Regions from separate parts of the Prescottella sp. GW823-FHT02E09 genome, predicted to be linked through region 3. Evidence: riboswitches for the same ligand, from Rfam matches in the RefSeq annotation. Region 3 holds a riboswitch; each other region holds the start of a gene.

Region 1 (9,643 bases), 170 kb from region 3:
GTTCGGGCTGTTCGACACGTGGTCGCGGCTGCTGCGATCCAACCTGGTCGAGGTGATGGACAGTTCCGTCGTCGACGTCGCTCGCGGTCGCGGCGCCACCACGCGACGCGCACTCCTGCGTCACGCCCTGCCGCACAGCATGCCGACCTATCTGCACGCGGTGGCCGTCGGCGCGGGCGCGGTCCTCGGTGGGGCAGCGATCGTCGAGACGGTCTTCACGTGGCCGGGTATCGGCGCCTACGTCGTGTCGTCCGTCGCCACCCGTGATCTCCCCGTCGTCCAGGCGTTCGCGATGCTCGCGACCGTCGTCTACGTCGGCGTGAATCTGGCGGCCGACGGTGCTGCGGCACTGATCGATCCGCGACTTCGATCGAAGGGACACCGATCGGGATGCTGATGCGTACGCGCGGGCGGGTGTCGTGGGCGCAGGACCGGGCGTTGTTGGTCGGTGTCGTGCTCGCAGTGGTCGTCGCGGTCGTAGCGGCGGCGGGGCCGCTGGTTGTCGGCACGGACGCGAACCTGCCGGACTACGCCGCCAAACTCCGCCCGCCCAGCGCCGAACACTGGCTGGGCACAGACCAGTACGGCCGGGACCAGGCGGCGCGACTGGTCGTCGGCCTGCGCCGGTCGCTGCTCTCCGCGCTGATCGTGCTCGCCGGCTCGATGACGGTGAGTCTCGTGGCCGGAGTGCTGGCGGGCCTGTCACCCCGCTGGTTCGATTCGTTCCTCGGACGCGTCATCGACGTCCTGCTGGCCGTCCCCAGTCTCGTGCTCGCCCTGGCGATCGTGGGGCTTCTCGGTCCGGGATACGTGAATCTCCTACTGGCGCTGATCGTGTCGTCGTGGGCCGCGGACGCACGTCTGGCCCGATCGTTGACGATGGACCTGACCCACCGGCCGTACATCACCGCTGCCCGGCTTTCCGGGGTCGGCACCGTCGGGATCGCGTTGCGCCACATCGTGCCCGCGGTCGTTCCGCGGCTGTCGATCGTGGCCACCCTCCGCCTCGGCGGGATCGTGGTCTCACTGGCCGGATTGTCGTTCCTGGGGCTGGGGGTCCAGCAGCCCGACGCCGAACTCGGCGCGATGCTCGGTGACGCCCGCAAGTTCCTGACGGCCGCGCCGTGGCTGCTGTTGGTACCGGCCGCCGCGATCCTGACGATGACGACCGCGGCCAACCTGATCGCCGACGGCCTGCATCGGCGCACCGCAGTGAAGGGACGACAGTGACCACAGGGACCACAGGGACCACAGGGACCACAGGGACCACAGGGACCACAGGGACCACAGGGACCACAGGGACCACCGAAACCGGAACACTGCCGGACGAAGCCGTGACGGCCGTATCCGCTCTGTCCGTCACGTACGCCGACGGTCGGCGCGCCCTCCGATCGGTGTCGCTCTCGGTGGCCCCCGGTGAGACGGTCGCCGTCATCGGCGAGAGCGGTTGCGGCAAGAGCACCCTGATCAAGGCCCTGCTCGGAATGCTGCCGTCGGGCGCGTCGGTGGAGGGAGAGATCCGCATCGGCGGATGCGACGTGACCACCGCATCGGAGACACAACTGCGCGGGATCCGCGGCAGCCGGGTGGGATACGTCGCGCAGGACGCCTACGGCGGGCTCGACCCGCTGATGCGGATCGGCGGGAACATCGAGGAGGCGTGGCGCTCGAAGTCGCGCCCGGTCCCCCACGACGCGGCGGCGCGCCGGCTCACCGCGCTCGACGTCGCCGACAGCGAACGGCGGGTTCGGGATTGGCCCCACACGTGGTCCGGAGGAATGCAGCAGCGTGCGGGTATCGCCGCGGCAACGGCGCTCGCGCCCGCGCTCGTGGTGGCCGACGAACCCACGTCCGCGTTGGACTCGGTCACCGCCGAGACGGTGCTGACCCGGTTGGTGGCGGAGTCTCGGAGTCTGCTGATCGTCAGCCACGACCTCCCACTCGTGGCGAAGTTCGCCGACCGCATCTACGTCCTGAAGAACGGCGAGATCGTGGAGCGCGGCGACGCCGAGCGTGTTCTCACGATTCCTCGGGATCCGTACACACTCGCCTTGATCCATGCCCACGATCCGCTGGTCGACGCGTCGACCGCGGCGCCCGTCGGCGAGGTGGTGCTGGACGTGGATGCCGTCAGCCACAGTTACGGGAATCGTCAGGTGGTGCCGACAACATCCCTGCGGGTGCGCCGCGGCGAGATCCTCGGAATCCGTGGGCCTTCGGGCTCGGGGAAGAGCACGCTGCTCCGAATTCTCGCTGGCCTGGAGAAGCCCGGGACCGGCACCGTCACGTGGTCGGGCGCACCCGCCCCCGCGCGCGGAGCGGTCCAGGTGGTGTTCCAGGACGCGGTGGGCAGCCTGGATCCACGGTGGCCGATCTGGAAATCGGTGGTCGAACCCCGCCGATTGCGGGGCGCGCACGGCCGCGCGGCCGCCTCGTCGGCGCTGCGACGACTCGGGCTCGAGGCGGTCCACCTCCGGGCACGGCCCGCCGCCCTGTCCGGCGGCCAGTGCCAACGGGTCGCGCTCGCCCGGGCACTCGTCTCCGGCGCCGAGTTGGTGCTGGCCGACGAACCCACCGCGGCCCTCGACCCGACCGTCGGCCGACAGGTCCTGAAGGCGCTGCGCGACCTCGCCGACGCGGGCACGGCGGTCGTGATGGTCAGCCACGACGACCGTGCCCTCACGTCAGTGTGCGACCGCGTCCTGACGATCGGCCAGTAGCGGGCGCAACTGCGTGGCGATGTTCTCCAGCAACGGTTCCCACTGCGCTGCTGTGAGATGTACCGGTTGCACGTGGCACAGCAGATCGGTGGCGAACGGCAGGCCCGCGTCGCCGCGCAGTCCGGAGGCGATCGTCTCGGCCGAGCCGTGATAGATGTGGTTGCGGTCGAGATAGTCGGCGGCGCTGAACCCCTCGGGAAATCGTCCGGTTCGGATTCCGCGCTGCACCCAATCCGTGACCCCGTCGGCGAGCAGCCTGCGCGCCGACGCGGTGTCCTCGGTGCAGATCACCGGACGGGACAGTCCGACACGTGGATTCGTGGCACGTTGCGTGTACTCGTCGAGCATCCGCGCCGAGAGCGCATCGTCGGGTCCCTGCGGCGACGAGCTACGACCGGACAACACGCCCGCGCCGAGCCGGGCGGCCAGCTCCATACCTGATCTCGACGCGGTGCCGAGCCAGATCCGCTCGCGCAGACCGCGCTCGTCGGGCACGATCCGTCCGCCCCCGATCAGGTCGATCAGCACCTCGACCGTGTCCCGCAGGTCCTCGCGGCGCCGGTCGTGATCCTTGCCGAACCTGCGGGCGGTGTCCGCGTCGGCGCCCGCACCGAGACCCAGTTCGAGCCGCCCACCGCTGAGCGCGTCCACCGTCGCCGCGTCCTCGGCCAACCGGATCGGATCCTCGAGCGGGGCCACCATCACCGCGGTGCCGAGCCGAAGGTGCTCGGTGCGTTCCGCGACGGCAGCGAGCACGACCAGGCGCGAGGGCGAATGACCCCGCTGGACGCCGAAGTGATGCTGTGCGATCCAGAACGAGTCGAAGCCCAGTTCCTCGGCACGGCAGGCTAGTTCGACGGTGTCGCGAAGCTCCTCGCGCGAACTGCGCGCGCCCGCGCAGTGGCTGATGACTCCGAAACGAGTCGTCTGCGATCTCATGGCGATCCGTGGGCGTCCTTCTGCTCGATCCGAGAGGCCGCCCACGGCTGCACACGCCTGCCGCGCCCCTCGCAGCGCGGTTGACGCGCGCTCGGTGATGCCCGATCAGGTCCGCGCACCCAGTCCTCGAGGCGGCACACCGCCGAGCGCGGCGCACTCGACACAGCGGGCAGGTCTTCGGACTCGCAGGCGCCCGCGCCCATCGGACGCGAACCTGGTGGCCGTCGCTTCCCAGGCGGATGCACAGTGCTGGTGACGGCGATCGTTCCTGCATACCGCTGCGGGACAGTCCCGGATTCTCACCGGGTTCCCTCTCGTACCTCGTCGGAGGCACTTCGACGCCGCACCACGACCCACCGGGTTCCGAACGGTCGAGCGGGCGAACCAACTGCACCGGCCAGTCTAGGCCCTCCTCGCGCCGGTCTTCACCGGCACACGCGCCGGTGGCGCGCTGCCATGATTCGACGGCCGATGATTCCGTGGCGCGGTGCGAAGAGGTAGACCACCACGAACGCGACACCCTGCGCGAGAACGATCATGGCGCCCGACGCGGTGTCGAGGTGGTAGCTGGTGTACAGACCGACCACAGCACACCCCGCGGACAGCGCCGGTGCGATGACGAGCATCCGCCCGAACCGATCGGTGAGCAGGTATGCGGTGGCACCGGGAATGACGAGCATGGCGACCACCAGCACCACGCCCACTGCCTGCAGCGCGACAACGGCGGTGAGCGCGAGGAGCCCGAGCAGCGCGCCGCCGAGCATCCTGGGACTCAGCCCGATTGCATGGGCGTGTGTCGGATCGAACGCGTAGAGCGTGAAGTCGCGGCGTTTGAGGACGAGCGCGACGAAGACGATCGCGGCCAAGACGAGCACCTGGATCAGATCGGAACGTGAGACTCCCAGCAGGTTCCCGAAGATGATGTGATTGAGGTCGGTTTGACTGGGGGTCACCGAGATCAGCACCAGACCGAACGCGAACAAGGTGGTGAAGACGATGCCGATCGCGGCGTCCTCCTTGATCCGGCTCGTGCTCCGGACCACGCCGATCAGCGCGACCGCGAGAAAGCCGAAGATCACCGCCCCGAGCGCGAATGGCGCACCCACCACATAGGCAAGCACCACCCCGGGAAGTACGGCGTGCGAGACGGCATCACCCATCAGGGACCAGCCAACCAGAACCAGCCAGCACGACAGCATCGCGCACACGACGGAAGCGACGACGGTGGTCGCGAGCGCCCGAATCATGAAGTCGTAGCGCAGTGGATCGAGGAGGAAGTCTGCCACGGTCACGTGTGAGTCTCGTTCCGATTCATGACGTCCAACCCGAAAGCACGGGCGAGATTCTCCGGCAGAAGAACTTCGTCGGGGTCGCCCTGCATCAGGACGCTCCGCATCAACAGGATCGCTTCGTCCGCAAGCCGTGGCAGCGCATTCAGATCGTGCGTGGACACCAGAACCGTCGCTCCGCCTGCGGCCATCTCGCGGAGCAACCTGGTGATGGTCGCCTCGCTGCGCTTGTCGACACCGGCGAACGGTTCGTCGAGCAGAAGAACCGTCGCCCCCTGCGCGATTCCGCGCGCCACGAACGTCCGCTTCTTCTGGCCCCCGGAGAGCTGACCGATCTGCCGGCCGGCGAACTCCGCGAGTTCGACGCGGTCGAGCGCCTCGTCCACGGCCCGACGGTCCTCGCGGGTCGGCCGACGTGTGAATCCCATACGCCCGTAGCGGCCGGTCATCACGACGTCGCCGACCGAGAGAGGAAACGCCCAGTCGACGTCCTCACTCTGCGGCACGTAGCCAATCGCACCGGATTTCCTTGCCCGAGAGGGCAACTCACCGTCAATGAGCACCCTTCCGGTGTCGGGCGTCACGATACCCATGATCGTCTTGAACAGCGTCGACTTACCCGATCCGTTCATACCGATCAGTCCACACACCCGGCCGGGCCGGAGGGACAGCGAAACCCTCTCGAGCGCAAGCACATCGCCGTAGCGAACGGTGACATCCTCGACCCGGATCACGTCGGTCATCGCGGCGCCTGCCCGGTCAGCCCCGTGATGATCGTCGCGGCGTCGTGACGAATGAGGTCCAGATACGTCGGCACTGGACCGTCGGCGGTGGAGAGCGAGTCCACATACAGCGTGCCTCCGAACCGGACGCCGGTCGCCTCCACCACCTGCTTCATCGGCGCATCCGCGACGGTCGACTCGCAGAACACGGCGGGGACGTTTCGCGCCTTGACGAATTCGATCGCCGAGGCAATCTGCTTGGGTGTGGCCTGCTGTTCTGCGTTGACCGCCCAGATGTACTTCTCGGTGAGCCCCGCGTCGCGGGCCAGGTAGGAGAACGCGCCCTCGCACGTCACCAAGGCCCGCTCGTTCTCCGGGAGCACGCTCAGCGACATGACCAACTCGTCCTGCACCGTCTCGAGATCCGCCTTGTAGGCGGCACCGTTCGCCTCGTAGACAGAAGAGTTGCCCGGGTCGAGGTCACTGAAGGCGGTCACCATGTTGTCGACGTACCGCTGCACGTTGACCGGCGACATCCACGCATGCGGGTTCGGCAGGCCCGAGTAGGCATCCTCGGTGATGCTCACCGGTGCGACACCGTCACTGACGACGACGTGGGGAACGTCGAGACCCTCGACGAACTGCGCGAACCAGGCCTCCAGATTGAGCCCGTTGTCGAGAATCAGATCCGCCTGTGCGGCCTTCCTGATGTCACCCGGCGTCGGCTCGTAGCCGTGGATCTCGGCACCGACCTTGGTGATCGATTGGACGACGAGACGGTCGCCGGCGACATTCTCCGCGATGTCGGCGAGCACGGTGAAGGTCGTCAGCACGACAGGCCTGTCTGCGCTTTCCGCTCCACCCGCGGTTCCACACGCGGCGAGCGAGAGTCCCAGAGCGGTGAGGATCGCGGCCGCCCGTAGGCGCACCGTTTCGAGCTGAAGTTTCGGCACACCGAAATATTATGATCGTGGTTCTCGAACAATCAAGTTCGTCGATCCGACTCGGGGCTCGGACCGCAGTTGCGGTCCGAACCCCGAGCTGGTGCCGAATCGTGTGGGACTACAGGTCCTGGCCACGCCGTCCGACGGTGATACCGAAGGCCAGGAGTCCGCCGAGCAAGGCCGCGCCGGCGGCGACCATGAAGGCGACGAAGAAGCCGTCGGAGCTGTACACCGGGCCGGCGGGGCCGACGGTGAGCACGTGCTGGGCCAGCAGGGCGAAGCCCACCGAGGACAGCATGCCGCCGAACATCGACTGGGACAGTCCGGTGAAGTTGGCGCCGATCGCGCGCTGGTCGGCCGGAAGGGCCATCATCACCAGGTTCGGGATGGCGGCGTAGATCATCGAGCCGAAGCCGATCAGGCCGTAGCCGAAGACGACCTGCCACGCCTGGTCCGGGGTGGTGGCGAGAAGGGCCGCACCCAGTGCAATCAGGACCGATCCGCCGATGAGGTGCTGCCGGAAGCCGATTCGCTTCGAGGTGGCACCGACGAACACGCCGCCGAGCACGATCAGGATGCCGCCGGGCAGCATCCACAGCGCCATATCGGTGACCGACAGGCCGAATCCGTAGTCCGCGGCCTCCTGGGGCGTCTGCAGCAGCATCGGGATCAGCGTCGCGGTGAGTGTCGTTGCACCGTAGGCGATACCACCCGCAAGCAGCGTGATGCCGACCTTGCGGCTGGCCAGGACGTCGATGCTGATGAGCGGCTCCGGGCAGCGACGCTCCCACACCACCCATCCGACCGCGAAGATGACGGTGACGGCCAGCGTGCCGAGAGTCCTGCCGCTCAGCCAGCCCCAGCCGGCACCCAGGGACAGGGCCAGCATGACCGTGAAGAGCGCGACGGTCAGCAGGAAGGCTCCCAGCCAGTCGACCGAAACCTTGGCGCGCACCGGAGTTTCCGGGACGAAGAACAGCGTGAGCAGACCGCCTGCAGCACACAGGGCGAAGGAGAACCAGAACACCGAGGACACGTCGGTCCGGTCGACCATGAAGCCGGTGATCAGCGGGGCGACGACGGTGACGACACCGACACCGGTGTTCGCGATGCTGATGGACATCGCCTGCAGTCGAGCCGGGAAGACGTCACGGATCAGCGAGTAGCCGAGCGCGGTGAAGGCGAACCCGACACCGGACAGGAAGCGGCCGACCAGCAGGATCGGGAACGTCGGGGCGATCGCGGAGATGAGCGCGCCCAGGCTCGCGATCGCCGCGGTCACGACGAGCATGCGCTTCTTACCGTAGACGTCGGCGAGCTTGCCGAGGATCGGGGACGAGATCGCGGCAGCGAGCACCAGCGCGGTCATCACCCAGACGACCTGCGTCGTCTCGTATTTCGCGGCGATCTTCGGCAGAGCCGGGGTGAAGAGGGCGAAGGCCAGCGCCGCCTGCTCGGTAAGCAGGACGAGGATCAGCAGAACGCGGATCCAGTACCCGTTCGAGCCGCCGGAATCACCGGCGCCCCGGACGGGGGCTTCGTCGCCCTTTGAGACGGTGACTGACATTTCCCTACCTACATTCCAGTCGCGTGTCCAACAGTGACCGGAAGCACATTAGGAGTCGAGACGCAGCTCACCTCCATCGTTTCCCGGTGAGCGGAAAACCACTCCGAACAGAAAGGCGCACCTCGGCGGTGCCGCACGAACACCCCGGGCGCCCGAACGTGTCGGCACACCTCACACGGGGGAAATCGACTGCAGCAAGTGACAATTCGCGAACTGGACACCCATGTTCCGCTGAGCTGAATCCGCTTGCACAGTTCGCCGCCCCCTGCCCTGTAATGGCCGTCACACATCAGATCGAAGTGCATCGTCCACCACAGGGAGGCTCGGATATGGCAGGGCTCACAGACGCCGCAACGGACAAGATCGGGGGAGGTGGCTGGTCACCGAGACTGGCGATGTCGCTGATCGCGATGACCCTCGTCCTCGAGGTCATCTCCATCAGCTCCTACATGACCGGCACCGCACTCATGCCGATCGGGGAACACTTCAAGACCGATCAGCTCGCCTGGGTCATGACCGCGTTCCTGCTCGTGGGCGCGATCGCTTCGCCGCTCGCCGGCAAGCTCGCCGACATCTACGGCAAACGTAGGCTGTTCCTGTCCTGCCTGTCCATCGCGATCGTGGGCGCCCTGATGTCCGCGCTGGCGCCGACGTTCCTGCTCCTCGTCGTGGGGCGCGGCCTGTTCGGCTGCCTCATCCCGTGCATGTTCCTGGCGTACTCCCTGATGCGCGACATCTTCCCGCCCTCGACCCTCGCCCTCGCTGTGAGCATCACCGCCGCCGGCATGGGCTTGATGTCCGTGCCGTCGCCGTTCATCGCCGGAATCCTGCTCGACAGCTTCTCGTTCCGCAGCCTGTTCTGGTTCTACGGCATCGCTCTGACCATCCTGCTACCGATGGTCCTGCTGACCACCCAGGAGTCCCCGGTACGCACTCCGGCCCGAGTCGACTTCGTGGGCGCGGTCCTGTTGGGCGCCGGACTGGCCGCGATCCTCATGGGCGTGAGCTTCGGCCCGACGTGGGGATGGACGACCACCAGCACGCTCGGCCTGCTCGTCGGCGGCGTGGCACTGCTGACCGCCTGGGTCCTGACCAGCCTGCGCGGCCGTGAGCCGCTGATCGACCTCCGGTTCTTCCGCGAGGGCCCGATGCTGAAGATCTGCTCGGCAGCCGGCATGGGCTACGGCACCATGACGCTCTACACGACGATGCTCCCGATCATGTGCATGGCACCGGCCACGCTGGCGTTGGGCTACGGCTTCGGCATCGACGCCAAGGAGTTCGCCATCCTGCAGGCCCCCATCGGCGTCGGCAGTGTCATCGGCGGGCTCGCCGTCGGACGCATGATCCGCACCGTGAACCCGGCCATGACCAAGATCGTCGGTGTCTCGCTGATGCTGGCCGCCTCGATCCTCACCGCGTTCTGGCACACCGACAAGGCGACGCTGCTGGTGTGGGTGCT
Region 2 (9,643 bases), on a different contig from region 3:
ACAACTCGAATGTCTGCACCCGATCGGGATGCTTGTGCAGCAAGTAGCCGAGGTCCGAAGCGTCCGGGACGTCGTCTGTGGCCGTAGCAGTCAGTGTGAGCAGCACCGAGGGCACGTTACGGGGCGGCGGACCGTTCAGCCAGGACATTTCGGGCACAGCGCACCCGTGTGTCCCGGATTGATCCCGAACCCGCCGGCCCGGGCACGGGCGACCCGCGGCCTTACGCCTCCTGCGCCGCCTTCTCCGCGGCCTGCGCCTGCGCCACCTGCTTGGGCGTGAACTTGATGAACAGCGCGGCCACGCCCGCGAGGAACGCGAGGATGGCGCAGCCCAGGAGCGCGAACGTGTAGCCCTCGCTGAGCGCGGACAACTGGTCCGGCGTCATGTGCGCGGCCACACCGGAGATGCCCCCGAGCGACAGGGTCTTCGACGTGGCCATCGCACCGACGATCGCCAGCCCCACCGGTCCGAACAGTGTCTGTGCGACCTGGGCGATCGCGGCCAGCGGACCGATCTCGTGCGGGCCGACGCCGGCGATCGCGCACAGCGGCAGCGGCACCACCGCGAGGCCGACGCCGAAGCCGACCGCGACCACGAGCAGGAACAGGTTGCCGACATAGGTGGCGGCGGCGTCCAGCGTGGATCCGTACAGCAGGCCGACGAACGTGATGACCATGCCCGTCACGACGAGCCACCGGGCCTGGACCTTCACCGCGAGCTTGGACGCGGCGAAGGCTGCGGCACCGAGACCGAACGCGAACGGCACGAACGCGAGGCCCGCGCGCAGCGGCGTGTAGCCGAGGATGTCCTGGACGAACAGCGCGACGAACGGCGCGAGCGAGAACATCACCATGCCGACCAGCGCGATGGAGACGAATGTCGCGACGCGACTGCGGTCACGGAACAACGAGAACGGCAGCAGCGGATTCTCCGCGCGGCGCTCGACCGCGAGGAAGGCGCCCAGTAGGGCCATCCCGCCGATCAGTCCGGTCAGAACGAGCGGACTGCCCCAGCCCATCTCGGGGCCCTCGGTGAACCCGAAGACGACCGCGGCACAGCCCAGGGTCGCGAGGACCGCTCCGGGCACGTCCAGCTTGAGCCGCTCGGCCCCGGTCTCCGTCAGCGCACGGAACGCGAACACCAGGATCACCAGGCCGATCGGCACGTTGATGAGGAAGATCCAGCGCCACGACACCTCGGTGAGCGCGCCACCGACGATCAGGCCGGCGACCGAACCGACACCCGTCATGGCCGCGAAGATCGCGATCGCCTGATTCCGCACCGGCCCGGGCGCGAACGTCGTGGCCACCAGCGCGAGCGCGGTCGGTGACGCGATCGCGGCGCCGACGCCCTGGAGGGCGCGCGCGGCGACGAGTGTCGCCTCGTTGACCGCCAACCCGCACAACAGCGAGGTGATCGTGAACACCGCGACGCCACCGATGAAGACCCGTTTGCGTCCGAACGAGTCGCCCAGCCGACCGCCGAGCAGCATCAGGCCACCGTAGGTGAGTGCGTACGACGTGATCACCCAGTTGCGCCCGGAATCGCTGAGCCCCAGGTCTTCCTGGATCTTGGCGAGCGCGAGCGAGGCGACGGTGCCGTCGAGCACCATCATCAGCTGCATGCCGCTGAGAACGATGATCGCGAGGCCGAACGCCCGCGTGGTCACGGGGTACTTCACGACGGTGGAGTCAGACACAAGAGTTCACGTTACCGAGGGTCGGCGGAAAACCCGGCGACCGGACCGATCACGACGATCGCCGGCGGGCGGATGTTCTCCTCCCGGACGCGGGACGCGACGGTCGCGAGGTCGGCGCGCAGCACCCGCTGGGTGCGCAGCGTGCCCTCCTGGATGACGGTGACCGGGGTGTCGGCGGGCCGGCCGCCCGCGACGAGGACGGTCGCGAACTGTTCGATCCGCTCGACGGCCATCAGCAGCACGATGGTGCCGCGCAGCTTCGCGAGCGCGGACCAGTCGACGAGCGAATCCGGGTGGTCGGGCGCGACGTGCCCACTGACGACGACGAACTCGTGCGTGACGCCACGGTGGGTGACGGGGATCCCGGCCGCCGACGGCACCGAGATCGCGCTCGTGATGCCCGGGACGACGGTGACCGGGACCCCGGCGGCGGCACACGCTTCGAGTTCCTCGTAGCCGCGGCCGAACACGTAGGGGTCGCCGCCCTTGAGCCGGACGACGAACTTGCCGGCCTTCGCGCCGTCGATCAGGGCCGCGTTGATCGACTCCTGGGCCATCGCGCGGCCGTACGGGATCTTCGCGGCGTCGATCACCTCGACGTGCGGGCCGAGCTCGGCCAGCAACTCCGGCGGGGCGAGGCGGTCGGCGACGACGACGTCGGCGCGGGCGAGCAACCGGCGACCACGCACGGTGATGAGGTCCGGGTCGCCCGGTCCCCCACCGACCAGCGCGACGCCGGGTGCGGGCGCCTCGTCGGTGTCGGAGACCGCGCCGGACTGCAGCGCCTCGAGCAGCGCGGTCCGCACGGCGGCGGATCGGCGGTGCGCGCCGCCGGCGAGGACGCCGATGCTCAGACCGTCGAACATTCCCGTCGCCGGGGTGACGGCCGTGCCCTCGCGGGCGCTGTCGGCGCGCACACAGAACACGCGGCGGCGCTCGGCCTCGGCGACGATCTCGGCGTTGGTCTCCGGCTCGTCGGTGCACGCGATGGCGTACCACGCGCCGTCGAGGTCACCGTCGACGTAGTCACGCAGCTCGAGCGTGATCTGTCCGGCGGTGGCCATGCCCTCGACCGCGGGTGTGACCTCGCGGCTGACGAGGTGCACACGCGCCCCGGACGCGATGAGCAGACCGAGTCGGCGCTGCGCGACCGTGCCGCCCCCGACCACCACGACACGACGGTCCGTCAGGTTGAGTCCGACCAGGTAGCTGGTCTCGTCACCGGCGACAGCAGACACTGCGTACTCCCTGTTCTCGAATTGCGGATTGTTGTTCATTCGACAGATCACGAAACATTACGGGCAGCGGCGACGGTGACGCCATTCGTGGCCCGCTTGGGCACGACCAGACGGCCGCCGTCCGCGGCGAGGATCGCGGCGGCCTCGGCGACGCTCGGCGTGCCCACCGCCCCGGCCACCCCGTCCGCCGGATTCGGCACCGGTACCGCGGCGAGTCGATCGGCGCTGTACCCGACCAGCGTCGCCCCGAGCACCTCGGCGGCGTCGACGAAGGGCGCCTCCGCCGTCTTCCGGTCGAGTGTGGCCAGCGCACGCACCGGCTCGTCACCACACACTGCGAGAACGGCGGCGACGATGTCGGCCGCCCCCACCCGGCTGCCGGCTCCGACCCCGACCCACCACCCGCGGTCAACCACGCGCGGCCTCGACGAATCGGCGCACGGACTCCGGGTTTCCGGCGGGATGGGTGTGCAGATAGGACGCGTGGACGGTGCCCGCGGGTCCGCCGACGAACCCTTCGCGGGTGGCTCCCGCGTCCCACGCGCGCCAGCCCCAGGCCGGGCCGGCGCCGTCGGCGGTATCGGTCGTGAGCGACGTGCGGTGGAACTCGTGGCCGGTCACGCGGGTACCGGCGGCGAACAGCGTCGACTCGGTCAGTGCGACGGCCTCGCGGTATCCGAGGGTGAGCCGGGACCCGAACCGCGCGTCGACGCCGACCACACCGGCCATCGGGTGACCGTCGAGGCTGCGGGCCAGGTACAGCAGCCCGGCGCACTCGGCGTGGATCGGTGCGCCGTCGGCGGCCAGTTGGCGGACCTGCTGCAGCAGTGCCACATTCGACGACAGCGCCACGGCATGCTCCTCGGGGAATCCACCGGGCAGCACCAGACCGGTTGCGCCGGAGGGCAGTTCGTCCAGCAGTGGATCGAAGGTGACCACGTCGGCGCCCGCGGCTTCGAGCAGCTCGCGATGCTCGGCGTAGCCGAACGTGAAAGCGACGCCACCGGCCAGGGCGATCACCGGGCGGGCCCCGGGGGCCACGGGACCGACCTCGCTCGCCGGGTCCCAGACGGGCGTGTCGACCGACGAGCGTGCGAGCGCTCGGATCGCATCCAGGTCCAGGTGTTCGGCCGCCAGTTCCGTCATCGCGGCAACCGCGTCGAGCGCGGCCCGGCCGTGCTCGACCGCCGGCACCAGCCCGAGATGACGCGACGGCACCTCGAGTTCCGCGAGCCGGGGCACCGATCCGAGGACCGGCAGGCCCACCCGTTCACAAGCCTGCCGCAGCACCTGCTCGTGGCGGGCACTGCCGACCCTGTTGAGGATCACCCCGCCGATCCGGACCGCCGAGTCGTACGTCGAGAAACCGTGCAGGACGGCGGCGAGGCTCTGACTGTGGCCGCGGGCGTCGATCACGAGCACCACCGGGGCGCCCAGCGCCGCGGCCACCTGCGCGGTCGACCCCTCGGCGGACGGCGCCGCCGAACCCGGGTCGATCTTGCCGTCGAACAGGCCCATCACGCCCTCGACGACGGCGATGTCACTGTCGGCGCTGCCGTGCCGGAACAGCGGACCGATCCGGTCGGCGCCCACCAGCACGGTGTCGAGGTTGCGGCCGGGCCGGCCGGCGGCGAGCGCGTGGTAGCCGGGATCGATGTAGTCGGGCCCGACCTTGAACGGGGCGACCCGGTTCCCGGCGGCCCGGAGCGCCCCGACCAGGCCGGTCGCGACGGTGGTCTTGCCGCTGCCGGACGCCGGCGCCGCGATCACCACGGCGGGAGTGCTCAACGGATCACCATCGTCACCACTCGATGCCGCGCTGGCCCTTGCGGCCGGCGTCCATCGGATGCTTGATCTTGGTCATCTCGGTCACCAGGTCGGCCGCGTCGATCAACGCCTGCGGGGCGTCGCGGCCGGTGATGACGACGTGCTGGTTGCCGGGGCGTGATCGCAAGACCTCGACAACTTCCTCGGTGTCCACCCAGCCCCACTTGAGGGGGTAGGTGAACTCGTCGAGCACGTAGAAGCGATGCGTCTCGGCGGCGAGGCGGCGGACGATCTCCTGCCAGCCCTCGGCCGCGGCCGCCGCGTGGTCCTCCTCGGAACCCTGCTTGCGGGTCCACGACCAGCCCTCGCCCATCTTGTGCCACTGCACGGCGCCGCCGACGCCGCTGCTCTCGTGCAGGTCGCCGAGCGCCCGGAAGGCGGCCTCCTCGCCCACCTTCCACTTGGCGCTCTTGACGAACTGGAACACACCGATATCGAAGCCCTGGTTCCAGGCGCGCAGCGCCATACCGAACGCGGCGGTCGACTTCCCCTTCCCGGGTCCGGTGTGCACCGCGAGCACCGGTTGGTTCCGGCGCTGGCGGGTGGTGAGCCCGTCGACGGGCACGTTCTCGGGTACGCCCTTGGGCATGTGCAGTCCCTTCCTCGGACTCGGATGTTCGGGCGGGTCAGGCGGCGGCGCGGACGACGCCGGCGACCTGTTGCGCCGAGAGCTCCGCGAGCCGCACGCACCCGCCGCGCAGGTCACGGGCAAGTTCTGCGGCCAGGCCGAGCCGGACCATGCCGGTCTCGCAATCCACGACGATCGAGGCGACGCCGGTGTCGGCGAGCATCGCGGCGGCGCGCTTGGCCCGCCGCACGGCGTCCGCGGCACCGGTGGCACGACCGTCGGTGAGGGACACCACCAGCGCGCGACGCTTGGGATCCCGGACGCGTTCGCGCAGCACCACCTCGCGGGCACGCAGGAAGCCCTCGGCGAGCGGCGACTTGCCTCCGGTCTTCATCGACCGCAGTCGACGCACCGCGACATCGACCGACGACGTCGGCGGCAGCACCAGTTCGGCCTCACGGCCTCGGACGGTGATCACGGCGACCTTGTCGCGCCGCTGGTAGGCGTCGCGCAGCAGCGACACCACCGCGCCGGTCACCGCGGACAGCCGGTCCCGCGCGGCCATCGACCCGGACGCGTCGACGACGAAGAGCACCAGATTGCCCTCGCGACCCTCCCGGATCGCGCCCCGAATGTCACTGGGCGCCAGCCGCATCGGGCCTCCCCACCGACCCCGGTCCGTCTGGTGTTCGGCGGCGGCGAACAGCGTGCCCACCAGATGCAGACCGTGCCCGGGCTCGGTCGTGGTCCGAACGGTGCGACCGCGGGTGGAGCGGGAACGGGACCGCCGGCCGGGGGCGCCGTCGCCGACGCCGGGGATCTCGAGCATCCGGGTCCGGAACTGCGGGCCGGGGGCACCGGCGTTGCGCTCGGCTCCCGAACCGGCCCCCGGATCGGTCGAATCCTGTTCGGGCGCTTCCGATGTCGACTGATCCGACGGCGGCTCCGGTGCTGGATCCGACGGGGACTCGCCGCCACCGGGCCCGTCGGGATCGGGATCGGGCTCGGGCTCGTCGTGTGCCTTGACGTCGGAGTCGGCCTCCGCCATCGCGTCGTCGAGCTGCTGCTGGTCGAGGCCCGGCTCGTCGAAGGGGTCACGCCGACGACGGTGCGGCAGAGCAAGTTCCGCGGCAACACGCACGTCTTCCTCGGCGACCGCGTCGGCGCCCCGCCACGCGGCGTGCGCGGTGGCGGTGCGGGCGAGGACCAGGTCCGCGCGCATACCGTCGACGTCGAACGACGCGCACAGCGACGCGATCCGTCGCAGCTCGCCGTCGGACAGTTCGATGTCGTCGATACGACCGCGGGCGTGCGCGATCTGCCGGGCCAGCTCCCCGTCCTGCCCGGCGTAGCGGGCCGCGAAGGCATCGGGGTCACGCTCGTAGTCGAGGCGGCGGCGCACCACCTCCATCCGCACGTCGACGTCCCGGGAGGCCGCGACGTCCACCGCGAGCCCGAACCGGTCCAGCAGCTGCGGACGCAGCTCCCCCTCCTCGGGGTTCATGGTGCCGACGAGGACGAACTTCGCCGGGTGCGAGTGGGAGACACCGTCGCGTTCGATGTGGACCCGGCCCATCGCGGCCGCGTCGAGCAGCACGTCCACCAGGTGGTCGTGCAGGAGGTTGACCTCGTCGACGTACAGCACGCCCTGGTGCGCATCCGCGAGCAGCCCGGGTTGGAAGGCCCGCTCGCCGTCGCGAAGCACCTTCTCGAGATCGAGTGATCCGACCACGCGGTCCTCGGTGGCACCGACGGGGAGTTCGACGAGCCGTGCCCGGCGACGCTCCCCCACGTGCTCGATCTCGGGGAGCAGCGCGGTGAGCGCGCGCACGACGGTCGACTTGGCGGTGCCTTTCTCGCCGCGGACCAGCACACCCCCGATTCCGGGGTGGACGGCGCACAGGATCAGCGCCAGGCGCAGGCGGTCCTGTCCGACGACGGCACTGAACGGGAAGCCGGCAGGCTCGTGAGCGGCCAGGTCATGACTGTGACGCAACGATCGAATCCCTTCACGTCTCGGTTTCCTCGCCGAGAGCTTGGCGGTGCGAAACGTTGCGGCATTCTGGCTTCGGGTCGCTCCCATCGAGCACCCTCACAGTGGCGGGACCGCGCCTGATTCTCACAGGTCTTCCCCGCAGACGTTTCTCTGTTGCAGCACACTACCGCGACCCGGAGTTTCCTCCGAGCCGCGGTAGTGGATGTGGTGCGATCGTCAGACGGATGCGGACTCGACCACGGGCGCGGCGTGCGCCGGGGCCGTGGGGGCATCGCCGAGCTGCAGCGAACGAGTGCTCCAGTCCCAGACCTGCTGGAACAGGTCGGCGTTGTCGGACAGCTTCAGGCCCAGCGACGGGACCATCTCCTGCAGCTTCGGCTTCCATGCCGCGAACTCGCGCGGGAAGCAGCGCTGCAGCACGTCGAGCATGGCCGGCACGGCGGTGGAGGCGCCGGGCGAGGCACCGAGCAGGCCGGCGATGGTGCCGTCCTCGGCGTTGACCACGGCGGTGCCGAATTCGAGGACGCCGCCCTTGCCCTTCTTGCGGATCACCTGGACTCGCTGACCGGCGGTGATGAGCTCCCAGTCCTTGCCGACAGCCTTCGGCACGAACTCACCGAGGGTGCCGATGCGGTCGGCGGGCGACTGCATGAGCTCACCGATGAGGTACTTGGTCAGACTCAGCTCGGTGAGGCCGACACCGAGCATCGACATCAGGTTGTTGGGCTTGACCGAGCCCGGAAGGTCGGTGATCTTGCCCTGCTTGAGGAACTTCGGCGACCAGCCGGCATAGGGGCCGAACAGCAGGCCCGGCTTGCCGTTGATGACACGGGTGTCGAGGTGCGGCACCGACATCGGGGGCGCGCCGACTGCCGCCTTGCCGTACACCTTGGCCCGGTGCTGGTCGATCAGCTCGGGGTTGGTGCAGCGCAGGAACTGACCGCTGACCGGGAAGCCACCGAAGCCCTTGGCCTCCTTGATGCCCGACTTCTGCAGCAGGTGCAGCGCACCGCCGCCGGCGCCGACGAACACGAACTTGGCGTTGACGGTCTTCTTGGCGCCGGTGCGCAGGTTCTCGACCTTGACGATCCAGCTGCCGTCGGACTGCTTGGTGAGGTTGCGGACCTCGTGACCGAAGTGGACGGTGCCGCCCGACGATGCGACGTAGTTCAGCAGCTGCTTGGTGAGCGCGCCGAAGTCGACGTCGGTGCCGGACTCGGTCCAGTTGAGCGCGACCGGGTCGGAGAAGTCACGGCCCTCGGCCATGAGCGGCAGGCGCTCGGTGAAGAAGTCCTCGGACTCGGAGTACTCCATGCCGGCGAACAGCGGGTGACCGGCGAGTGCCTCGTAGCGGGCGCGCAGGTACTTCACGTTGTCGGCGCCGTGCACGAAGCTCACGTGCGGGATCGGGTTGACGAATTCCTTGGGATCGGTGAGGACCCCGTTGTCGACGGCATGCGACCAGAACTGGCGGGAGACCTGGAACTGCTCGTTGACGTTGATCGCCTTGGTGATGTCGACGGTGCCGTCGGCCTTCGCAGGCGTGTAGTTGAGTTCACACAGCGCGGAGTGCCCGGTGCCCGCGTTGTTCCACGGGTCGCTGCTCTCCGCCGCAGCGGCGTCGAGTCGTTCGAAGGTGGTGATCGACCAGTCCGGCTGCACCTGACGCAGGATCGCGCCGAGCGTTGCGCTCATGATGCCCGCTCCGACGAGCACTACATCGGTCTTCGCCACTACGTTCTGCTCTGACACTGGAGAATCGACTTCCTTGTCTGTTCACACGCGACCTGTTCGCACGCATCGCCCACTCGGATTCACCGGCTTCCGTCACCGGTGACCGTGTCAACTCGTGGCATCGCGTGCACAGACCGCAATTCGCGCGCCTGTGGCGCTTAGGTTACCTGTGCGTCACCTCCCCCAATTGTGCCCCTCGCAAACGACTCTGTTCGCCCAATAGAGTGTGATCGTGACTACTTGGGCTCCCGACGTCCTCGGCGACGGATACCAGCAGCTGACAATCCCTTTGGGGACCGATCCAGACGGGGAGGGCGACGTCGAGGCCACGCTGGTCCGCTACCAGCCCGCATCCGCACCGGGGAACCGGGCCGTGCTCTACGTCCACGGGTTCACCGACTACTTCTTCCAGCAGCACCTTGCACAGCATTTCGCCGAGCAGGGCTTCGCCTTTTTCGCGCTCGACCTGCGCAAATGCGGGCGCTCGCGGCGTCCGGGCCAGACACCGCACTTCGTGACCGACCTACGGATGTACGACGCCGAACTCAACGAGGCCCTCCGCCTGGTGCGCGAGCAGATC
Region 3 (9,643 bases):
CCGGCACAACGAGTAGACGACGCCGACCCCGGCGACGTCTTTCACCGACAGGACACACCTACGACCACTTTCGGACACTGGCGCCTCACGTTGACGATCGCAGAGCACCCATTGCATACTGCTGCGGCGAATGTGGCCCACGTCTCATCCCGCGTACACGGTGCCGCCAGGCCTGCAGAGGAGTGGAGGCGCTCTCATCCATGACCACCAGGATCAGCACGGTCTCGACCGACGGGATAGACACCCACGACCGCGTAGCGTTCTGGGAGGAATACAACGCGCAGGAACTGGTGGGCCTGCGGTGTTCGACCTACCACGACGACGGCCTCGAAGCCCGCCAGCTCAACATGGATCTGGGTGGCCTGCGGCTCGCCGACATCTCCGGGAACCCCCACGTCATCGACCGTTCCCGTCACCATGTCGCGGCCATTCCGAAGGACTCGGTCTTCATCACCCAACTGGTGACCGGTTCGGCCTTCTTCTACCACGCGAACGGATGCCTCCGGCTGAACGCGGGCGACATGGTCGTCTACGACACCTCCCAGCCGTACCTGTTCGGCTTCGAGACGCGGATGCGCCAGTTCCTGCTCGACATTCCCCGTGACGCGGTCCGCGACATCCGGCCCGCCGGGGTCCAGGACCTGCCGTACGTCGTGTCCCCCACAACCGGCGTGACCGGCACCCGGGTACGGGCGCTCGGCGGACTCGTCCGGTCTCTCATCGACGACGGTGACTCCGACGATCAGCGCCGCGACGATCTGCTCACGGCCGCTCTGACGCTGCTGACCGGTCGCGAATCGACCGGGGCCGCGTTACGGCGAACGGCGACCACGTACATCATGGCCTGCCTCACCGAACCCGGCCTGACGGTGGAGTCCGTCGCCCGCGAGATCGGTGTCTCGGCAAGACATCTGAACCGAGCCTTCGCGGCTGACGACATCACGGTCACCCAGTTCATCCACCGGGAGCGCCTCGACGGCGCCCGCAAGGAACTCACCGGTCCTGCCGCGTCGGACCGCCGCATCGCCGATGTCGCCGCACGCTGGGGGTTCTCCTCGCAGGCGCACTTCACGCGTGCTTTCCGGCGCGAGTTCGGGTCCACCCCCAGCGAAGTACGTGGCGGCTGATCAGACAGCGCCCGCGGTGTCGAGCACCCACGCGTACTCGAACGCGACTTCCTTCCACTTCTCGTACCGCCCGCTGACGCCGCCGTGGCCGGCACTCATCTCGGTCTTGAGCAGCAGCGGCGCGTCACCGGTCTTCGTCGCACGCAGCGCGGCAACCCATTTCGCGGGCTCGACGTACAGCACGCGGGTGTCGTTGATGCTCGTGATCGCGAGGATCGCCGGATAGTCCTTGGCCTCGACGTTCTCGTACGGGCTGTAGGACCGCATGTACTCGTACACCTGCGGATCCTCGAGCGGGTTGCCCCACTCGTCCCACTCGATCACCGTCAGCGGCAGGTCCGGATCGAGGATCGAGGTGAGGGGATCCACGAACGGCACGTTCGCGAGGATGCCCGCGAACAACTCGGGCGCGAGATTCGCGACCGCGCCCATCAGCAGGCCGCCCGCGCTGCCGCCGTCGGCGACCAACTGTGCCGGCGTCGTCCGCCCCTCGTCGACGAGATGTCGTGCGCACGCCACGAAATCGGTGAAGGTGTTCTTCTTGGTGAGCGTCTTGCCGTTCTCGTACCAGTGCCGGCCCATCTCGCCGCCGCCACGCACGTGCGCGACCGCGAACACCATGCCGCGGTCGAGCAGCGACAGCCGCGCGACCGAGAACGCCGGGTCCATGCTGGCCTCGTACGAGCCGTACCCGTACAACAGCGTCGGGGCCGGGTCGCCACCGATTCCCTTGCGCCGCACGATCGACAGCGGGATACGGGTGCCGTCGTCGGCGACGGCCCACTCCCGGTGCTGCTCGTAGTCGGCGGGATCGAACCCGCCGAGCACGGGCTGCGACTTGCGCAACAGCAGTGCGCCGGTTGCCAATTCGTAGTCGTACACGCGGGACGGCGTGATGAACGACGTGTACCCCAGGCGCAGCGTCGGCTGATCCCACTCCGGGTTGGACCCGAGGCCGACCGAGAACAGTTCCTCGTCGAACTCCATCTCCGTCAGCTCGCCGTAGCCCTCGGGCGTGAGCGGCCAGATCGCCAGCCGGGTGAGCACGTCCCGGCGGTAGCTGAGCACCAGGTGGTCGGCGAACGTGTCGATGTCCTCGAGCCGGACGTCGTGACGGTGCGGGACCAGGATCTCCATCGCACCGGGATCCGAAACCGGGGCCTGCGCCAGCACGAAGTTCTCGGCCTTCTCGCCGTCGACGACGTCGTTGTGCAGGATCAGGAAGCGGTCCTCGCCCGCGACCACGGCGTGCTCGGCGGAGTACTCGACGCCCTCGCGACGCGGCAGGATCACCCGGAACTCGCCCTCGGGGTTCGCCGACTCGAGGATCCAGCCCTCGGTGGTCACCTTGGACCCGAGCCAGATCATCAGGTACTTCTCGCTGCGCGTGGACCCGACCGCCACCCAGTACCGCTCGTCCGGTTCGTGGAAGACCTGCACGTCCTGGTCCTGTGTGGTGCCGAGCCTGTGCCGCCACACGGTGTCGGGCCGCCACGACTCGTCGACCGTCAGGTAGAAGATGTGCTGGTGGTCGATGGCCCACGTCGCGCCGGGTGCGGTGTTCGGGATCTCGTCGGCGAGCAGTTCGCCGGTCTCGAGATTCTTGAACCGCAATGTGTAGCGTTCGTCGCCGATGACGTCGACCGAGTAGGCCAGCAGCGTGCCGTCGTGGCTCACCGAGAACGCGCCGACGGAGAAGAACTCGTGGCCCTCCGCCTCGACGTTGCCGTCGAGCAGCACCTGCTCGCCCGGCATCGCGGTGTCGGCCGACAGCTCAGGCGGCGTCCAGTCGTCCGGTCCGGAGATGGGGCACCGGCAGTTGACGCCGTACTGCTTGCCCTCGGCGGTCCGCGCGTAGTACCACCAGTCGCCCAGCCGCGTCGGGACCGACATGTCGGTCTCCTGCGTCCGCGACTTGATCTCCTGGAACACCTTCTCGCGCAACGGCTCCAGATGCTCGAGCTGCCGCGCGGTGTACGCGTTCTCCGCCTCGAGGTACTCGATGACCTCCGGGTCCTCCTTTGCCCGCAGCCACTCGTAGTGGTCCACGAACGTGTCCCCGTGATGGGTCCGTTCGAGGGGCACCCGCTTGGCGACCGGAGGCGGAGTCGGCATCGAGGGCACGGTCATCTCAGCCCACCCAATCCTCGAACGACAGACCCGAGATGCGCTCGTACGCCTCGATGTAGCGGGCGCGGGTCGCGTCCACGATGTCCTGCGGCAGCGGCGGGGGCGGGGTGTCAGAGGCGCGGTCCCAGCCCGACGCGGGACTGGTGAGCCAGTTGCGCACGAACTGCTTGTCGAAGCTGGGCTGCACCTTGCCCGGCTCGTACCCGTCGGCCGGCCAGTACCGCGACGAGTCCGGCGTCAGCACCTCGTCGGCGAGCACCAGGTTGCCGTCGGCGTCGAGGCCGAATTCGAACTTGGTGTCGGCGAGAATGATGCCGCGGTCCCGCGCGAAGCTGGCGGCACGGAAGTAGATGTCGAGGGTGTCGTCGCGCAGCTTCACCGCGAGGTCCTGACCGACCTTGTCGACGACGGCCTGGAAGTCGATGTTCTCGTCGTGGTCGCCGAGATCGGCCTTGCTGGCCGGGGTGAAGATCGGCTCGGGCAGCTGGCTCGCCTCGACCAGCCCCTCGGGCAGCGCGACGCCGCACACCGCACCGGTGCTGTTGTAGTCCGCCAGGCCCGAGCCGGTGAGGTAGCCGCGGGCCACGCACTCGACGGGCAGCATGTTCAGCTTGCGGACCACGAGGGCGCGCCCGAGGACCTCCTCGGGGATGCGCTCGTCCAACGGATCGCCCGCCAGGTGGTTGGTGCCGCCCAGCTTCTCGAAGAAGAAGACGCTCATCGCGGTGAGCACGCGCCCCTTGTCGGGGATCGGCGTGGTCAGCACATGGTCGTAGGCCGAGATCCGGTCACTCGCGACCAGCAGCAGGTGCTCGTCGTCGATCGTGTACAGATCGCGGACCTTGCCGCCGGCCAGATGGGTGTAGGAATCGAGTGAAGGACGCACGTTGCATACCCTATCGGTCCCGCGAATCGGCGCATCCCACCGCACGTGGGCGCCCCATTCGCATCTTCCCCCGCGATTCGCGCACTTGTGCGCAAAACGCGGGAGTCGGCGGTAGTCGTTAGCCTTGTTTCGGACTTCACGAGGAATGGTGGGTGGGTGCATGGCGATCGACACCGCGACTACATCGGTGGGGCTGCGCTCGGAACGGGGCCCGATTCTGTTGTCGCTGATGCTCAGCACGTCCCTCGTCGCGCTCGACAGCACGATCATCGCGACCGCGGTGCTCACGATCGTCGGCGATCTCGGGGGCTTCTCGCAGTTCCCGTGGCTGTTCTCGGTGTATCTGTTGGCGCAGGCGGTCTCGGTGCCCATCTACGGCAAGCTGTCCGACGTCTTCGGCCGCAAGCCGATCATGATGCTGGGCATCGCGCTCTTCGCGGTCGGTTCGCTGCTGTGCGGCGTCGCGTGGAGCATGCCCGCGCTGATCGTCTTCCGGGCGCTCCAAGGTCTCGGCGCCGGCGCGATCCAACCGATGGCGCTCACCATCGCGGGCGACATCTACACCGTCGCCGAACGCGCCAAGGTGCAGGGCTACATCGCGAGTGTGTGGGGCGCGTCCGCGGTGCTGGGCCCGACACTGGGCGGCGTGTTCTCCGAGTACCTGTCATGGCGGTGGATCTTCCTGGTCAACCTGCCGCTGTGCGCGCTCGCAGCGTGGATGCTGCACCGCAAGTTCGTCGAGACGACCACGGTGCAGCGGCGGCGCATCGACTATCCCGGCGCGATCCTGCTCACCGGCGGCGCGGCGCTGATGATCCTCGGACTGCTCGAGGGCGGCCAGTCGTGGGAGTGGCTGTCCCCGATGGGCATCGGCGTCTTCGTCGTCGGTGCGTCGATGCTCGCCGGATTCGTCCTCGTCGAACGCCGCGTCGCCGATCCGATCCTGCCGCTGCACATGCTGACCCGCCGGGTGCTGGTCGCGAGCAGTCTGGTGTCGCTGTCGGTGGGCGCGATCCTGATGGGGCTCACGTCGTACGTGCCGACGTTCGTGCAGGGCGTGCTCGGCACCGGCGCGCTCGTCGCGGGCTTCGCACTGGCGGTGCTCACCATCGGCTGGCCCATCGCCGCGTCCCAGGCCGGACGGTTGTACCTGCGCGTCGGATTCCGCACGACCGCGCTGATCGGCAGTGCCCTCGCGCTCGTCGGCACCGCACTGTTACTGCTGCTCTCGGACGGCTCGCCGGTGTGGCAGGTGGGCGCGACATGCTTCGTCATCGGCTCCGGCATGGGCCTGATCGCCACCCCTACGCTGATCGCGGCGCAGTCCAGCGTCGACTGGTCCGAGCGCGGCGTGGTGACCTCGACCAACATGTTCGCGCGCTCGATCGGCAGCGCCGTGGGTGTCGCGGTGTTCGGTGCGCTGGTGAACTCACGGGTCGGCGAGGCCGCCGAACCGGATCCCGGTGATCTTGCCGACGCGATCCACCTGGTGTTCCTCGGACTGTTCTGCATCGCCGTCGTGATGACGGTGTCGTCGGCGCTGATGCCGCGGGCTGAGAAGACCGACAAGGCGGACAGCGCCCTCTGACCCGTCGTCTATTCTTCACGATGTTGTCACGGTGTTCGGGAAGTCCGGTTGAAGCCGGCGCGGTACTCGCCACTGTGGGCAGGTACGTCGACTACTAGGGGTTCGACCCCAGCCACTGGGTGCACATGCATCCGGGAAGGCGTAGTCGGCGGCTATCCCTGCCGAGCCAGGAGACCGGCCGTGACGCATAACTGCACGTTTTCCACGAGTCATGGAAGGCGGGTCGCTTTGCGTACCCCTATCTCTCGCCGAGTCATCTCCACGGCAGCGGTGTCGATCGCCACCGCTCTCACCCTCACCGCGTGCGGCGGGTCGTCGAACGACGACGCCGACGCCGCCGCGATCTCCCTGCAGAACTGCGGGCGCACCGTCACGCTCGACGGTCCGGCCGAGCGGGCCGTCACCCTCAACCAGGGCGCCACCGAATCGGCGCTGTCGATCGGTGCCGAGGGCCAGATGGTCGGCACCGCGTACCTCGACGACACCATCGCCCCTCAGTGGCAGGCCGCGTACGCGCAGGTGCCGGCGCTGGACGAGAAGGACTACCCCAGCCGCGAGGCGCTGCTCGAGACCAAGCCGGACCTGGTGCTGGCGTCGTACTCGAGCGCGTTCGACGACAAGGCCGTCGGCTCGCACGAGTCGTTCGACGAACTGGGCATCGCCACGTACGTCTCACCGTTCGGCTGCAAGGACAAGTCGACGCGCCCGCCGGTCGCGTGGGATTCCATCGCCACCGAGATCACCGACTACGGCACCCTGTTCGGCCGCGAGACCGAGTCCGACGCCGTCATCGCGCAGATGCGGACCACCCTCGCCGGCATCGAGTCCGCCGCGCCGGCGAAGGGCAAGACGATCTTCTGGTACGACAGCAACACCGACACCCCGTATGTCGGCGGCAACGCCGGCGGACCACAGTTGATCATCGATGCGGTCGGCGGGACCAACGTCTTCGCGAACGCCGACGGCGCGTGGCTCGACGGCAGCTGGGAGACGGTGCTGGCGGCGAACCCCGACATCATCGTCCTCGCGGACGCGTCATGGGACACCGCCGAGGAGAAGAAGACCTATCTCCGCAACGATCCGGCGCTGAAGGACCTGAAGGCGGTGCGCGACGACGCGTTCGTCGTGGTCCCGTTCTCGGCGAGTACGCCCGGTCCCCGCACCATCGAGGGCGCGAGCCTGGTCGCCGAGCAACTGGGCGGCAGCGGGGCATGAGTCTGACGACCCGGGTGCCGGCCCGGGCGGCCGCGACGACCAGCACCGGCTGGGCGGTCGTCCTGGTCGCGTTGCTCGTGGTGAGCTGCGCGGCCGGGGTCGCGATCGGTGCGGCCGACCTGTCGATCGGCACGGTCGTCGAGGCGATCGCCGGACGACTCGGCATCGGCCCGGGGACCGACCTGCTCACCACCCACATCGTTGTCGACCTGCGGATGCCGCGGGTGCTGGCGGCCGCGGCGACCGGCGCGGGCCTGGCCGTGTGCGGCGCCGTGCTGCAGTCGCTGACCGGCAACCAACTGGCCGACCCGTACCTGCTCGGCATGTCCGGGGGCGCATCGTTGGGGGCGGTGCTGGCCTTGACCAGCGGCGTGACCGCGGTGGGTGCCTTCGGTTTCGGCGCCGTCTCGTCGGCTGCGTTCCTCGGGGCCCTCGGCAGCCTGCTGCTGGTGTTCCTCATCGCGACCTCACGGTCCGGGGCGTTGCTGCCCGGCCGGCTCGTCCTCGCCGGAATCGCGGTGGGCCAGCTGACCGCGGCGCTGACGTCTGCGCTGGTGCTGTTCGGCGACCGCGACGCCGCCCATCGGGTGCTGAACTGGACCCTCGGCTCGGTGGCCGGCGTGCGCTGGTCGGGCCTGATCGGCATCCTCATCGTCGTCGCGTTGACGTTGACGATCGTCCTGGCCTACAGCCGGGTGCTGGACTCGTTCGCGTTCGGCGAGCGTGCCGCCGCGAGCCTCGGCACCAACGTCGAGCGGTCCCGGTGGGTGCTGTACGCGGTGGCGTCGCTGTGCACGGCGGCACTGGTCGCGCAGGCCGGTGTCATCGGCTTCGTCGGACTCGTGGTGCCGCACGCCGCCCGGATGCTCGTCGGCCCGCTGCATGCGCGCCTGCTCCCGGTGGTGGTGTTGCTCGGCGCACTGCAGCTGGTGTGGGCCGACATCGTCGCCCGCACCGTCCTGCCCGGGCGGGAACTACCCATCAGCATCGTCACCGCCGTCGTCGGGGTGCCGGCGTTCGTGTGCCTGCTCCGACGACGGGGAGCTCGCGCATGAGCCACCACTCCCCCGAGATCAGCGTCGAGGACGTCACCTGGTCGGTAGCAGGCACCCGGATCCTCGACCGCGTCACGTGCTCGGCTCCGGAAAAGCGGGTCACCGGGCTGATCGGACCGAACGGGTCGGGCAAGACGTCGCTGCTGTCGACGATCGCCCGACTCGAGCGTCCGGACAGCGGACGGGTGCTTCTCGGCGATGTCGAGACGACCACGATGCAACGCCGCGAGTTCGCCCGCACCGTCGCACTGGTGGAACAGCATTCAGCCACCGAACTGGACCTGACGGTGGAACAGATCGTCGAGCTCGGGGCCATCCCGCACCGCGGCGGCTGGGCCCGACCCGCCACACTCGGCACGGGCGAACTGGTCACCGGCTGCCTCGCGACGGCCGGCATCACCCACCTGCGACACCGGTTGTGGCAGAGCCTGTCCGGCGGCGAGAAACAGAAGACCCAGCTGGCCCGGGCGTTCGCGCAGCGTCCCTGTGTGCTGCTGCTCGACGAACCCACCAACCACCTCGACGTCTCGGCGTCGCTCGAACTGCTGGAACTGATCCGCACCCGCGGGCTCACCACGGTGGCCGCGATGCACGACCTGAACCTGGCCGCGATGTACTGCGACCACCTGGTGGTGCTGCGCGACGGCCGGGTGGTCACCGAGGGCCCTACGGAGTCGGTCCTCACCGCGGAACTGCTCGCGGACGTCTACGGCCTAGACGCCCTGGTACAACCTCATCCACGAACGGGCCGTCCGATGGTGGTGCTGTGCGGCACCGTCGACGTGCCCGCCGAAAGGTCTTTCTCATGAACATGATTCGACAGTCGAGATGGGTGATCGTCACCGCACCCACCGACCGTGGCGCCGATCCTCGCGACCAGGTGCTCGGCGCGCTGCGCACGTTGCAGGACCGGTACCCGGACACCGTCTTCGTGACGGCCGTACTCGGCGGCTCGGGGACATCGGTCACCGTGGCGCTCGACGAGGCGACCGCGTCCGGCGCGACCGAGGTCGTCGTGGTGAGCGCCCAGACGGTACTGGACCGCAAGATCGACGCGTGGTTCCGCCGCATCATCGGGCACTGGTTGCGCGAGCACTCCGGTGAACAGCTTCCCGACGTCCGGATCGCAAATCCGCTCTCCGACACCACGAACTACGCCGACCTGCTCGACGCCGCGATCTCCGGCCCGACCGCCCCGGCGCGCACCACCACCGCTCCCCTGACCTCCCCCGCCTGGGACGAGGTGCCCGGCTTCGCACGCCACGTTCTGGTGTGCCGCGGCCCACGCTGCTCGGCCCGCGGCGGCCCGGAGACTGCGCAGGCACTCGACCGTGCGCTCGAGGCCCGCGGTCTGGGTGACGACGACGTACTCGTCACCCAGACCGGATGCCTGTTCCCGTGCTCGCAGGCCCCGGTCGCGGTGGTGTACCCCGACAACGCCTGGTACTCCGAGTTGCACGCCACCCGGGTGGAGCGATTCGTCGACGAGCATCTCGTCGAGGGAAGACCCGTCATCGAATGGCACGGGACGCGGCGATCTTTGGACCCAGCCGAGTAGTTACGCGTCACCACTCAATCGGGCTGCGGTACTACAGCCCACGCCTCCACCTCCATCAGCATCGTCGGATCCAGCAAACTCGCC

The links. A riboswitch is a leader RNA that binds a small molecule or an ion and turns the genes downstream of it on or off. The one in region 3 is predicted to bind cobalamin.
Region 1: linked by a shared signal. The riboswitch ahead of AC1RIF_RS03375 (LLM class flavin-dependent oxidoreductase) and the one ahead of AC1RIF_RS04210 (ABC transporter substrate-binding protein) in region 3 are both predicted to bind cobalamin.
Region 2: linked by a shared signal. The riboswitch ahead of AC1RIF_RS07165 (magnesium chelatase subunit D family protein) and the one ahead of AC1RIF_RS04210 (ABC transporter substrate-binding protein) in region 3 are both predicted to bind cobalamin.

The regions. Positions count from the first base shown of each region.
Region 1 covers NZ_JBXAJP010000001.1:692,806-702,448, forward strand. The annotation lists gene AC1RIF_RS03360 (ABC transporter permease) at 1-397, shown strand, start outside; gene AC1RIF_RS03365 (ABC transporter permease) at 391-1,230, shown strand; gene AC1RIF_RS03370 (ABC transporter ATP-binding protein) at 1,335-2,720, shown strand; gene AC1RIF_RS03375 (LLM class flavin-dependent oxidoreductase) at 2,685-3,659, opposite strand; cobalamin riboswitch at 3,811-4,031, opposite strand; gene AC1RIF_RS03380 (metal ABC transporter permease) at 4,085-4,951, opposite strand; gene AC1RIF_RS03385 (metal ABC transporter ATP-binding protein) at 4,948-5,691, opposite strand; gene AC1RIF_RS03390 (metal ABC transporter substrate-binding protein) at 5,688-6,623, opposite strand; gene AC1RIF_RS03395 (MFS transporter) at 6,733-8,181, opposite strand; gene AC1RIF_RS03400 (MFS transporter) at 8,511-9,643, shown strand, end outside.
Region 2 covers NZ_JBXAJP010000002.1:641,769-651,411, forward strand. The annotation lists gene AC1RIF_RS07135 (3' terminal RNA ribose 2'-O-methyltransferase Hen1) at 1-106, opposite strand, end outside; gene AC1RIF_RS07140 (MFS transporter) at 222-1,625, opposite strand; gene cobA (uroporphyrinogen-III C-methyltransferase) at 1,712-2,938, opposite strand; gene AC1RIF_RS07150 (cobalamin biosynthesis protein) at 2,986-3,354, opposite strand; gene AC1RIF_RS07155 (cobyrinic acid a,c-diamide synthase CobB) at 3,347-4,726, opposite strand; gene cobO (cob(I)yrinic acid a,c-diamide adenosyltransferase) at 4,740-5,354, opposite strand; gene AC1RIF_RS07165 (magnesium chelatase subunit D family protein) at 5,392-7,329, opposite strand; adenosylcobalamin-variant (AdoCbl-variant) riboswitch at 7,381-7,477, opposite strand; gene mqo (malate dehydrogenase (quinone)) at 7,546-9,081, opposite strand; gene AC1RIF_RS07175 (alpha/beta hydrolase) at 9,296-9,643, shown strand, end outside.
Region 3 covers NZ_JBXAJP010000001.1:861,125-870,767, forward strand. The annotation lists gene AC1RIF_RS04190 (helix-turn-helix domain-containing protein) at 201-1,127, shown strand; gene AC1RIF_RS04195 (S9 family peptidase) at 1,128-3,242, opposite strand; gene AC1RIF_RS04200 (phosphoribosylaminoimidazolesuccinocarboxamide synthase) at 3,259-4,143, opposite strand; gene AC1RIF_RS04205 (MDR family MFS transporter) at 4,304-5,731, shown strand; cobalamin riboswitch at 5,744-5,928, shown strand; gene AC1RIF_RS04210 (ABC transporter substrate-binding protein) at 5,960-6,946, shown strand; gene AC1RIF_RS04215 (FecCD family ABC transporter permease) at 6,943-8,001, shown strand; gene AC1RIF_RS04220 (ABC transporter ATP-binding protein) at 7,998-8,810, shown strand; gene AC1RIF_RS04225 ((2Fe-2S) ferredoxin domain-containing protein) at 8,807-9,559, shown strand; gene AC1RIF_RS04230 (hypothetical protein) at 9,574-9,643, opposite strand, start outside.